DNA from 3 places in the Paenibacillus segetis genome. Region 2 is predicted to be linked to each of the others. Evidence: riboswitches for the same ligand, from Rfam matches in the RefSeq annotation. Region 2 holds a riboswitch; each other region holds the start of a gene.
What was found. Region 2 has a riboswitch for thiamine pyrophosphate ahead of IEW05_RS17890 (ABC transporter substrate-binding protein). Riboswitches for the same ligand answer to the same signal wherever they lie in the genome.
Positions count from the first base shown of each region.

Region 1: linked by a shared signal. The riboswitch ahead of IEW05_RS19870 (ECF transporter S component) and the one ahead of IEW05_RS17890 (ABC transporter substrate-binding protein) in region 2 are both predicted to bind thiamine pyrophosphate.
Region 3: linked by a shared signal. The riboswitch ahead of tenA (thiaminase II) and the one ahead of IEW05_RS17890 (ABC transporter substrate-binding protein) in region 2 are both predicted to bind thiamine pyrophosphate.

Region 1 covers NZ_BMFT01000003.1:132,773-136,054, forward strand. Annotated here, with positions in the region: gene IEW05_RS19865 (ABC transporter ATP-binding protein) at 1-650, opposite strand, end outside; gene IEW05_RS19870 (ECF transporter S component) at 702-1,307, opposite strand; TPP riboswitch at 1,400-1,511, opposite strand; gene asd (archaetidylserine decarboxylase) at 1,664-2,479, shown strand; gene IEW05_RS19880 (DUF4097 family beta strand repeat-containing protein) at 2,560-3,282, opposite strand, start outside.
Region 2 covers NZ_BMFT01000002.1:380,486-383,767, reverse strand. Annotated here, with positions in the region: gene IEW05_RS17895 (thiamine-binding protein) at 1-228, opposite strand, end outside; gene IEW05_RS17890 (ABC transporter substrate-binding protein) at 274-1,323, opposite strand; TPP riboswitch at 1,462-1,572, opposite strand; gene IEW05_RS17885 (phosphate/phosphite/phosphonate ABC transporter substrate-binding protein) at 1,838-2,836, shown strand; gene phnC (phosphonate ABC transporter ATP-binding protein) at 2,963-3,282, shown strand, end outside.
Region 3 covers NZ_BMFT01000001.1:305,899-309,180, reverse strand. Annotated here, with positions in the region: gene thiD (bifunctional hydroxymethylpyrimidine kinase/phosphomethylpyrimidine kinase) at 1-29, opposite strand, end outside; gene thiM (hydroxyethylthiazole kinase) at 26-895, opposite strand; gene tenA (thiaminase II) at 1,248-1,934, opposite strand; TPP riboswitch at 2,082-2,185, opposite strand; gene IEW05_RS01255 (acetate--CoA ligase) at 2,379-3,282, shown strand, end outside.

The DNA.
Region 1 (3,282 bases), on a different contig from region 2:
CCCTGCCCGAGAATATTTCCCATCGGATCAAATAGTACTACTTTATCTACAAAGTCAATAATTTCTTCAATACGGTGCTCTACGATGATCAAGGTTCGATCCTCTGCAATCACTCGTATAGACTCCCAGATTTGCTTACGACCTTCTGGGTCAAGCAAGGCCGAAGGTTCATCGAGAAACAATACTTCAGGGTTACTGAGTAGTACCGAGGCTAACGCCAATCGCTGCTTCATCCCCTGCGACAGTGAATCAATTGGTATGTGAAGCTCATTAAGCTGAAGCCCTACTTGCTGAAGTACTTCTTTCATACACCAAGACATTTGTGACCGGGATACCCCTAAATTCTCAAGTACAAAAGCCAATTCTTCATCCACGTAAGGCATACAGAACTGCGTGTCTGGATCCTGGAACAGTAATCCCCAGGAAGATGGGATAGTCTTCTCGGTACAACGGATGGGTACCTCGATCAACAATGGAATGATGCCTGAAAGCACTTGTAGCAGAGTGGATTTCCCACTCCCGCTAGGTCCTAGCAAGAGAATCTTCTCTCCACGAAGAACGCTGAAAGAAAGATCTTTGAATATAAATGCCGCTTCTCCTGGGAATTTAAGTCTGAGGTCACGTACTTTTGCCACTATATCTCTATCCATCTCTTGAGCATGATCCTCAGTAGGTTGTATAGTTTGATGGGCATTCATAGACTAATCTTCCAACGCCGCATAATCTTTGTCTTCTACAGGGCGGAGCAGACTGGTTACCCCGGTTACTTCCACAGCTTTAGCTAGTGCATAGGCTAGATAACCGGCAATTAAAGCGGAACTAACCAAACGCATAGCGTATTTAGCTATAAGCAACCAAGTTTCATAATCACTGACATATCCATAATAAATATCAGGAATGACCGAGCCGATAGCAGCAGCAATACCAGCAAGGGCTGCAACTCCTCCAGAGAATTTCCGATAACGAAATGCCGCAAATACTAATTCGGCAGCAAGACCTTGAATCACACTGTACATGACAAGTTGAATACCCCATTGGCTCCCAAACAGAATCTCGACATGCGCAGCTGCCACTTCTGCGATCAGTGCGACACCAGGCTTACGAATAAGTAAAAATACAAGTGTTGGTGCCAAGAACCACATACCATAGACAATTTCATCTGCCTGTGGAAATAAAGGGGAGAACAAATTGTATACAGAACTCCAGAAATGATACACCACACCAAGAACGATCGATATAAGTACCGTGACGAGCAGATCACTCAGCTTGAGAGTACGGCCTCTCCTTTGAACTACCGTATTTTTCATTTTCCCATCTCTCCCTAAATTTGATTTATTCTCCAGACAACAAAAAAACCGGCTGGATATGCTCAGACGGTTGATAGGCCTAGGGGTACACTTATCCCGGGCTTACGATTCTCTACGCTGGCATTATCCAGATCAGATTAACGGTCCACAGCGGAATATACTGTAATCTCAGCCTGATTCACTCAAGCCCCCGTATCCATATTCGATTGATATTACAATACAACAATATTTCCAAATTAATCAAGTATTAAAAAATTGAAACCGCCTTCTATATTGATTTCCTCTCTATTCTATGTCAATATAAGCGGAAGTAGTTGTACTTGCTCTTGTTCATCATAGTGTTAGGAGGATACGATTTGACAGCAAATTGGATGAAATGGATGACTGAACTTTCCTCCAGGAAATGGATCTCACAGCTCATGGGAACCTTCTCTCATTCCAGAATTAGCCGATTCATAATACCTGCCTTTATCAAATCCTACGGAATTCCGCTAGATGAGGCAGAGAAGACGATCGGAGAATACCGCACGCTGAACGAATTTTTCACTCGCAGATTAAAACCAGGTATGCGACCGATTTATTCAGAAGTAGGAAGCTTGATCAGTCCAGTCGATGCCCTTATTACGGCGATGGGAGAAATTAAATCTGGCACCATACTAAATGTAAAAGGTCAGGATTATTCCTTAGATGAACTGCTCAATCACTCTCCACGTGCGGAGATATATAAAAATGGTTTCGTATTTGTACTCTACCTTAGTCCAACCGATTATCATCGGATCCATGCCCCAGTTACGGGCGTTAAATCGGAGAGCGAACATATCAAGGGGAAAGTATATCCCGTTAATGACTTTGGGATGAGGAATATGAGAACTGTATTAAGCCGCAATGAACGATTGATCACTTATATCTCCCATGAATATGGAGAAGTAGCCGTGGTTAAGGTTGGTGCCATGAATGTTAGTAGCATTAAATACACGGATAAAGATCGCAAACAATGGAATCAAGGTGACGACCTAGCCTATTTTGAATTTGGCTCCACTGTCGTACTGCTTACCAAGAACAATACTTTTCAGCCATTACCAGGGTTAGAGATTGGACAAAAGGTTAAGATGGGTGCTGGGCTTGGCCGCTTCTATTCATCTGCAACACCTCCTAAAGAACACAAGGATTAACGAAATTATATATCTATCGTGTCAATAAAAACAGGGCCATTCTCATAGAGAATGGTCCTGTTAACGTTTCTTACTCTTGTTTATTTTACAGTAATCGAACCTACCGATGAACTCAGTGACACCTCGGGACCACCACCGTTAATTGTACTTGTACCTTTTGACACTCCCGAAATTGAACCAAGATCGCTTTGTGCTGTTACATTGCATTCAAGTGATTCTGCAAGCGTAACATTAATTTTACCGACATCAGTTGTAGCTGTAAGACTGCTATCCTTGTCCATTTGAGTGATGCCCAATTCGAGACTTCCCATTTCGGTATCTAGAGATGACTTCCCGGTAATATGTGCATCGCCGATCGTGATAAGTCCAACTTCATTATGTACTAGGAATGTACCTTTCAAATTTTGTAGACTAACGTTCCCAACATCGTTAGAGATGTCGTATGTTTCAATGCTCTCAGGAATCTGAACAACATAGTCAATCACAAATTCAGAAAATCCATACTTACTACTCGCCCAATCCCATAACGTTTGTTTTGGATTGTCCTTGGAATAAGCATATATCTGTATTTGATCCCCGCTTACATTCACAGAAACCTCAGCTTGATCCAAAATTTTCTCAACCTTTTTCTTATGAGTAGCTGAATTTGAAGCATAAATCGCAACATCTACGATGATTTGGTCTCCCGAAGTAGATTTCAGCTCAATGTTACCCACGGTGTGATCTATTTTTAGTTTAGTTACATCATTAACCTCATCCGTAACTGTAAACTTTTTAGAGACCCCTTTGGTTTTTAAATCTTT
Region 2 (3,282 bases):
CTGCGAAATGCAGCTTGGGCTTCCTGCTTCAACCAAGGCTTCATGCATCTGACGCACGACTTCAAGCAGCTCTGTAAGCTCCCCTTCCATCGTCGTATCCAATGGATTCACTTGATGTTTAACGCCGGATTTCTGAATGACTTCAATTGCTTTATCTACGTAGGGGATGGAATCCTCATTATTCGGAGTCTTAGGAATTACTTGAATGCTTAATAGTGTATTTGCCATTATAATCAATCCTCTCAGTTTGTGTAATATATGTTGTATATTGTATTACTGGCTATCTGGTAAAAAATCATTCGTAAACGCACTTGCTGCTTCCAGCGGTTTATCCAGCAACTTCAACCCGTACATCCAGTCGGCATAATTCTGCCATACTTCCGCCTTTTGCTCACCCCAGCGAGCAGCATCGTCCTTGTATTTCGGACTAAGCCACTTCTGACTAGCGAGTACAAGTTCGGCATCCAGATCAGGTACAGCTTTCGTTAGAATAGCCGCCGCTTCCTCTGGATGATCGATGGCATATTGATAGCCTTTCGACGTAGCTTTCAAGAAGGCCTTAACCAGCTCAGGATTTTCGGAAATCTGTTTCTCACTTGTGATCAGAACAGGAGTGTAATAGTCCAATTGCGGTGCGTAATCCTTCAGATACAACATATCCACGGGCTCTCCTCGCAGTTCTGCCTCGATACCAGTCCATGCGTAGAAAATCCAAGCAAAATCAATATCACGCTTCACGGCGGTGAAATAATCAGCATCCCCGATATTCACCAGTTTAACCTTCTTCACATCACCACCTTCAGGGTCCATGATCGCCTTCATGGATGCTTCTTCAGCTGGGGAGCCCCAGCCACCGTAAGTTTTGCCTTCAAAGTCCTTAGGAGTTTTGATCCCCTTGTCTTTCGGTGCGGCAAATCCGGAGGTATTATGCTGAATGATGGCTGCTATAGATACAAGCGGTACACCTTGCAAGCGAGCTAAGGTTAATCCCTCCTGAGCACTGATACCAAATGCTGCTTCGCCTGATGTTACCATCGTATCGGAACCCGCTGCACCTGGCTGCACAATGTCAACATCCAGACCCTCTTCTGCAAAATATCCAAGTTCCTTGGCAACATAGAGTCCCGTATGGTTCGTATTCGGCGTCCAATCCAATGCAATCTTAACCTTGGTTAACTCTTTTGAAGCATCATTTCCCGCCGCTGTTTCAGGAGCAGTTATGCCATTACTCCCCTTGTTATTTCCGTTACTGCTACCGCATCCGGCAACTGCTATAACAAGCATACAGATGATACCTAACATAAGTACTCTCTTGATCCTCATAGACTTCTTCTCTCCTTTATTCTGCCATACCTATACCCTCATCCTTCATCTATCTACCCTGAAATATACCCATGAAAAAAGCGCCCCGAAGGATCGGGACGCTGGCTTGGCGCAACAACAGTAAGGGTCACAAGAGCACCTATACTAAATGGCGATTCCTACGCTGGCATTATCCAGATCAGGTATAAGGGTCAGTATCTTGTGGGATACAATCTCAGCCGGCCAATTCCAGCACCCCTGATTCTATGAAGTTATCGGGTATTGCTATGTTCTTACGGTGTATTATAAACATCTAAATCCGAGTTGTCTAGTAGCTTATTTTAAATTTGATCCTTTGACGACCACTCTGCCCCCGTACTGTTGCGATCAGACTTTTACCTTTCCACAGGAGAATTTACACTTTGAATAAAATATTCAAAATTTTACAAAAGATTATTATTGCCCTGACTCTTCCTTTACAAACCTTTTTTATAGTAAACATGTACCTAAAATATATAAATCGTGGAGGTCATACCTGTTGAGAAAAATCGCCAAATTTATTTTACCTTTATTCTTGTCCATTTCATTTATTAGTGGCTGTGGTTCTAATGCAGAAGTAAACGGCACTAATAAACAAGCTGCGGCTAACAGCAGCACAACAAATGCTCCAGCAGCAACTGCAGAACCAACAGCTCCAGCTGAAACTGGATATGTTCCTGAAACCTTAACCGTACAATTTGTCCCTTCACAAAATGCGGATACGCTAGAAGCCAAAGCTAAACCACTTGAAAAATTATTGTCGGACCAACTCGGCATTCCTGTCAAAGTAAGCGTGTCGACAGACTATAACGTTATTGTTGAAGCTATGGCTTCCAAAAAAGTGGATGTCGGCTTCCTTCCTCCAACAGCTTATGTTCTAGCTAAGGACAAAGGTGCAGCTGAAGTCATCCTTCAAGCTCAACGTTTCGGCGTACAAGATGACACTGGCGCTCCAACAGATCAATTGGTTGATTTCTATAAGTCGATGATTATCGTTAAGAAAGATTCTGATATTAAAACGGTTGCTGATTTGAAAGGCAAACGTATCGCTTACCAAAACGTGACTTCATCAGCTGGTTTTGTATGGCCTGCTGCTAAATTGATGGATGCTGGACTTGATCCACTTAAGGATGTTCAAGCCATTACTGTAAAAGGACATGACCAAGGTGTGCTTGCTGTATTGAATGGCGATGTAGATGCGGCTGCTATTTTCCAAGATGCTCGTAACATCGTAAAGGGTGACTACCCGAAAGTATTTGAAGATACTCGCGTTCTAGCCTTTACAGAGAACATTCCAAATGACACAATCGCTGTTCGCACGGACATGAACTCTGAGTGGGTTCAGAAGATCCAAGATGCCTTTATCGCTATTGGTAAAGATGAAGCGGGTCACGCTATTATCAAAGATATTTATTCCCACGAAGGTTATGTAAAATCGCAAGACAGCATCTTCGATATCGTACGTGAGTACAATGAAAAAGTAAAAACGGAGTAGTCTTCTACCCCGTGTGTCTCCTGCCTCGGATGATGCAAGCCAGCAGGATAAGAGCCAGTCGGAGTGCAACTGCACTGCGACTGGCTTGCTATTTTATACGATAACCTCTAAAGGACTGATATCCGAGTGATAGAGATAAACAATGTATCCAAAACATACCCTAACGGAACCAAAGGTCTTAATGGAATTAATTTATCCATTGCCAAGGGAGAATTCGTTGTCATTGTCGGGCTATCTGGCGCGGGTAAATCTACCTTACTGCGATCGATCAATCGCCTTCATGATATTACCGAAGGAGATATTGTGATTTCCGACAGTTCGATCACAAAGGCTACAGGGAAGCAGCTTAGAACGATTCGCCGAGATATCGGTATGATCTTCCAGAGCTTCAACCTCGTGAAACGAACGACGGTGCTTCGCAACGTGTTAGCAGGCCGAGTGGGATA
Region 3 (3,282 bases), on a different contig from region 2:
GCAATCGTCAGCGCTTTAGGTACATTCATCTCAGTGCATCTCCAGCTGACGAAGATGTTGATGTTGAAATTAATGCTACCGGAACTTCAGAGACCGCAACTTGGCCCTTCAACGAGTGCGGATGCAGCTTGGCCAGTTCATCCAGGAAAGCAACCTGGAAGCTCCCCGGTCCAAGTGTTGCTGTTCGTTCTGCGGCGCGTGATGCGGCGGCACCGTAGAATGCAAGCCCCGCAGTACCAGCCAATACGAGGTCCTTCTCAACCGCTGCAAAAGCACCTAACACGGACGTCAATAAACAGCCTGCTCCCGTTACCTGTGTCAGCAGCGCATCTCCACCGCGAATGGTCCGGCATGTGATCCCATCGGTAATAACATCTTCTACTCCTGTGATAGCAACCACCGTATTTAATTCTTGTGCGGCCCGGACTGCTAATTCCGTATTCTCATCTGGACCACTGGCTCCTGCGTCCACTCCCTTGATCTCACGTGCTTCTCCTACGAGATGCGCGATCTCCGCCGCATTACCTCGGAGCATAGAGACCTTCACCTCACGCAGAATTCGTAGTGCGGATTCTGTGCGGAACTTCGTGGCTCCCGCCCCTACGGGGTCCAACAACACCGGAACGCCATGGGCATTTGCGGATAATCCGGCGATAATCATAGCCTCCACCTGTTCACTGCTTAGGGTACCAAGATTAAGCACCAATGCACCCGCGATTTTTGCCATATCCCCAACTTCTTCGGGTGCATAGGCCATAACCGGTGAGGCTCCAAGCGCATACAGTCCGTTAGCCGTAAAGTTAGTAACTACTACATTCGTCATATTATGAACCAATGGTTTCACTTTTTGAACCTTCGTAAGAATCGCAGAAATTTCGTTTTCAAGATTACACATAATTCATCATCCTCTCTTCTTATTCAGATATTAATGGGTTTACCTACCGATAAATTCCCAACGTGGTGTGCTTAATAGAGTGAGTTAGAGTGTGAATGAATGCGAAAGTATGTGAATAGCGGGAATTCCTCCATCTAATGTGACTGCATACCAATTAATTGAACAACTTAACTGGAATTTCTCCATCTAATTGGCGGTATAACCCCTGCATGATCGAAAATCGGTTGAATTAACAGGAGTTATTCCAGTTCATCAGGGAAAGATGGGCTCTCAGATTAATTTAACTGGAGGATTTCCCGTTAATAGAAGGAAAGAAGTTGGGTTTTCGGCATTTTTCCACACACTATTTCCCTTATACCTCCGCCGTCATTCGAACCGGCCAATCCTCCAGCTTATAAGCCATATCCCAGAACATGTACTCTAACTGACAACTTAACAAGAAATGCTCTCTCATCTTCTGACGTTCTAATTCGGTCGTTCCCGCCGCCCATTCATCTAAACTCTCGCAAAATTTAGTTGTCGTCGTAAGTACGGAAGAGTCGCCATAAAAATGCATCCACTCATAGAATTTATGCGATTCCGTAGGCTTAACTTCCTCTAGTAACTGCCGCCCAATCTCCTGATATGTCCACGGACATGGCAGTAATACCGCCATAATTTCACCTAAGCTGCCTTCATGCGCTATCGTCAACATATGACGAATATAATGATGTGCGGATGGAGCCAGAGGATATCCTTGCAATTGCTCATAGCTAACTCCGGCCACATCGCAGAAGTTCTGGTGTGGGTGAATTTCGCTATGTAGTATAAAAGAAATCTGCTCATTAAACACCGCAATCTCCTCACGATTCGAACATTTGGATATTGCGATACCATAAATCCGCATGTACGCATTCAAATACTCAAAATCCTGTTTGATGTAATGAATCAATTGTTCCTTCTTCAAATCACCACTCGCGATACCTCTCACAAAGGGATGCTTAAAGATCGCTTGAAAAATACCATCCGCCTGCTGACGGAGCTCTTGCGTGAAACTCATCTTCCTCCACCTCCGAGATTATAGGGTTAGGAAGTCCTGTCCTTAGGAACGTAGCTCTTCAAGAAAACCATACACAAAAAGCCGCTCCAGATATGGAGCGGCTTCATCAATAAACCTTACACAAATAGAATTGCGTAAAGAGTATGGTAGGATCCGACTCCACTTTCCTCCGCTAGTACGAACTAGATCAGGTTCAAAGGGTCCAAGAAATGCTCTTGTCTCAGCCGCTAACGGCTCCCCTAGTGGACTTCCTATTTAATTCACTACTACTGTACTTGTCATTACCACAAAAGTCAAATATTAGACATCAAACAATTTAGTCATCTATGTCAGGTTATACTAGTCAATATTCAAATGCACCCAAGCGTTAGTACCTGATACTAAGATAACGTGCTATACTATCTTTATTAGCTATATCCATCATTTTTTAAATAGGAGATGCTCATTTTGGACAATAAGCAATGGATCGCACCAGAATACTACAATCTCACTTCGGAAATGGACAAACATCCTTCCGATAAGATTGCACTTAAATGGTTAAGTGAAGACGGTGACTACGAGGAGATTACTTATGGAGAACTGCGCAAGCAGGCTAATCGGCTCGCTAGAGGTTTAGCTGGTCTGGGCCTTCGTCAAGGTGATCCTGTTCTCGTTATGGTTCCACGCAGAATTATCGCTTATGTCATCTACATGGCTTGTCTAAAGCTTGGGCTTGCCATTATTCCTTCTTCCGAAATGCTTCGGGCCAAGGATTTGTCCTACCGCCTTCAGCATTCTGAGGCCAAAGCTGTTATCGCATGGTCAGAGGTTGCCCATGAAGTTGATAAAATTACCGAAGAGTTACCCGCTTTAAATTACCGTCTCTCCGTTTCTGGAAATAAAGGAAAAGTCGGATCTGGCTGGATTGACTTGGAGTCATTAATGGTAGGTCAGCCTGATACTTTCGAAGCAGTCGCAAGCCACAGAGATGATATTGCCATTCTGGCCTATACTTCCGGAACTACAGGCAATCCCAAGGCTGTCGTTCACAGTCACGGCTGGGGTTATGCTCACCTACGGATCACTTCGTCGTTATGGCTGGATATTCAAGCATCCGATATTGTCTGGGCAACAGCTGCACCAGGTTGGCAAAAATGGATCTGGAGCCCCTTCTTGACCGTACTTGGAAACGGAGCTACAGGTTTCGTATATAATGGATCATTTGCGCCGAATCGATATTTGCAACTCCTTCAAGATCAAGGTATCCAAGTATTGTGCTGTACCCCAACGGAATACCGCTTAATGGCTAAGACTGAAGGATTAGATCAGTATGACTTGTCTCACCTGCGCTGTGCGGTATCCGCTGGAG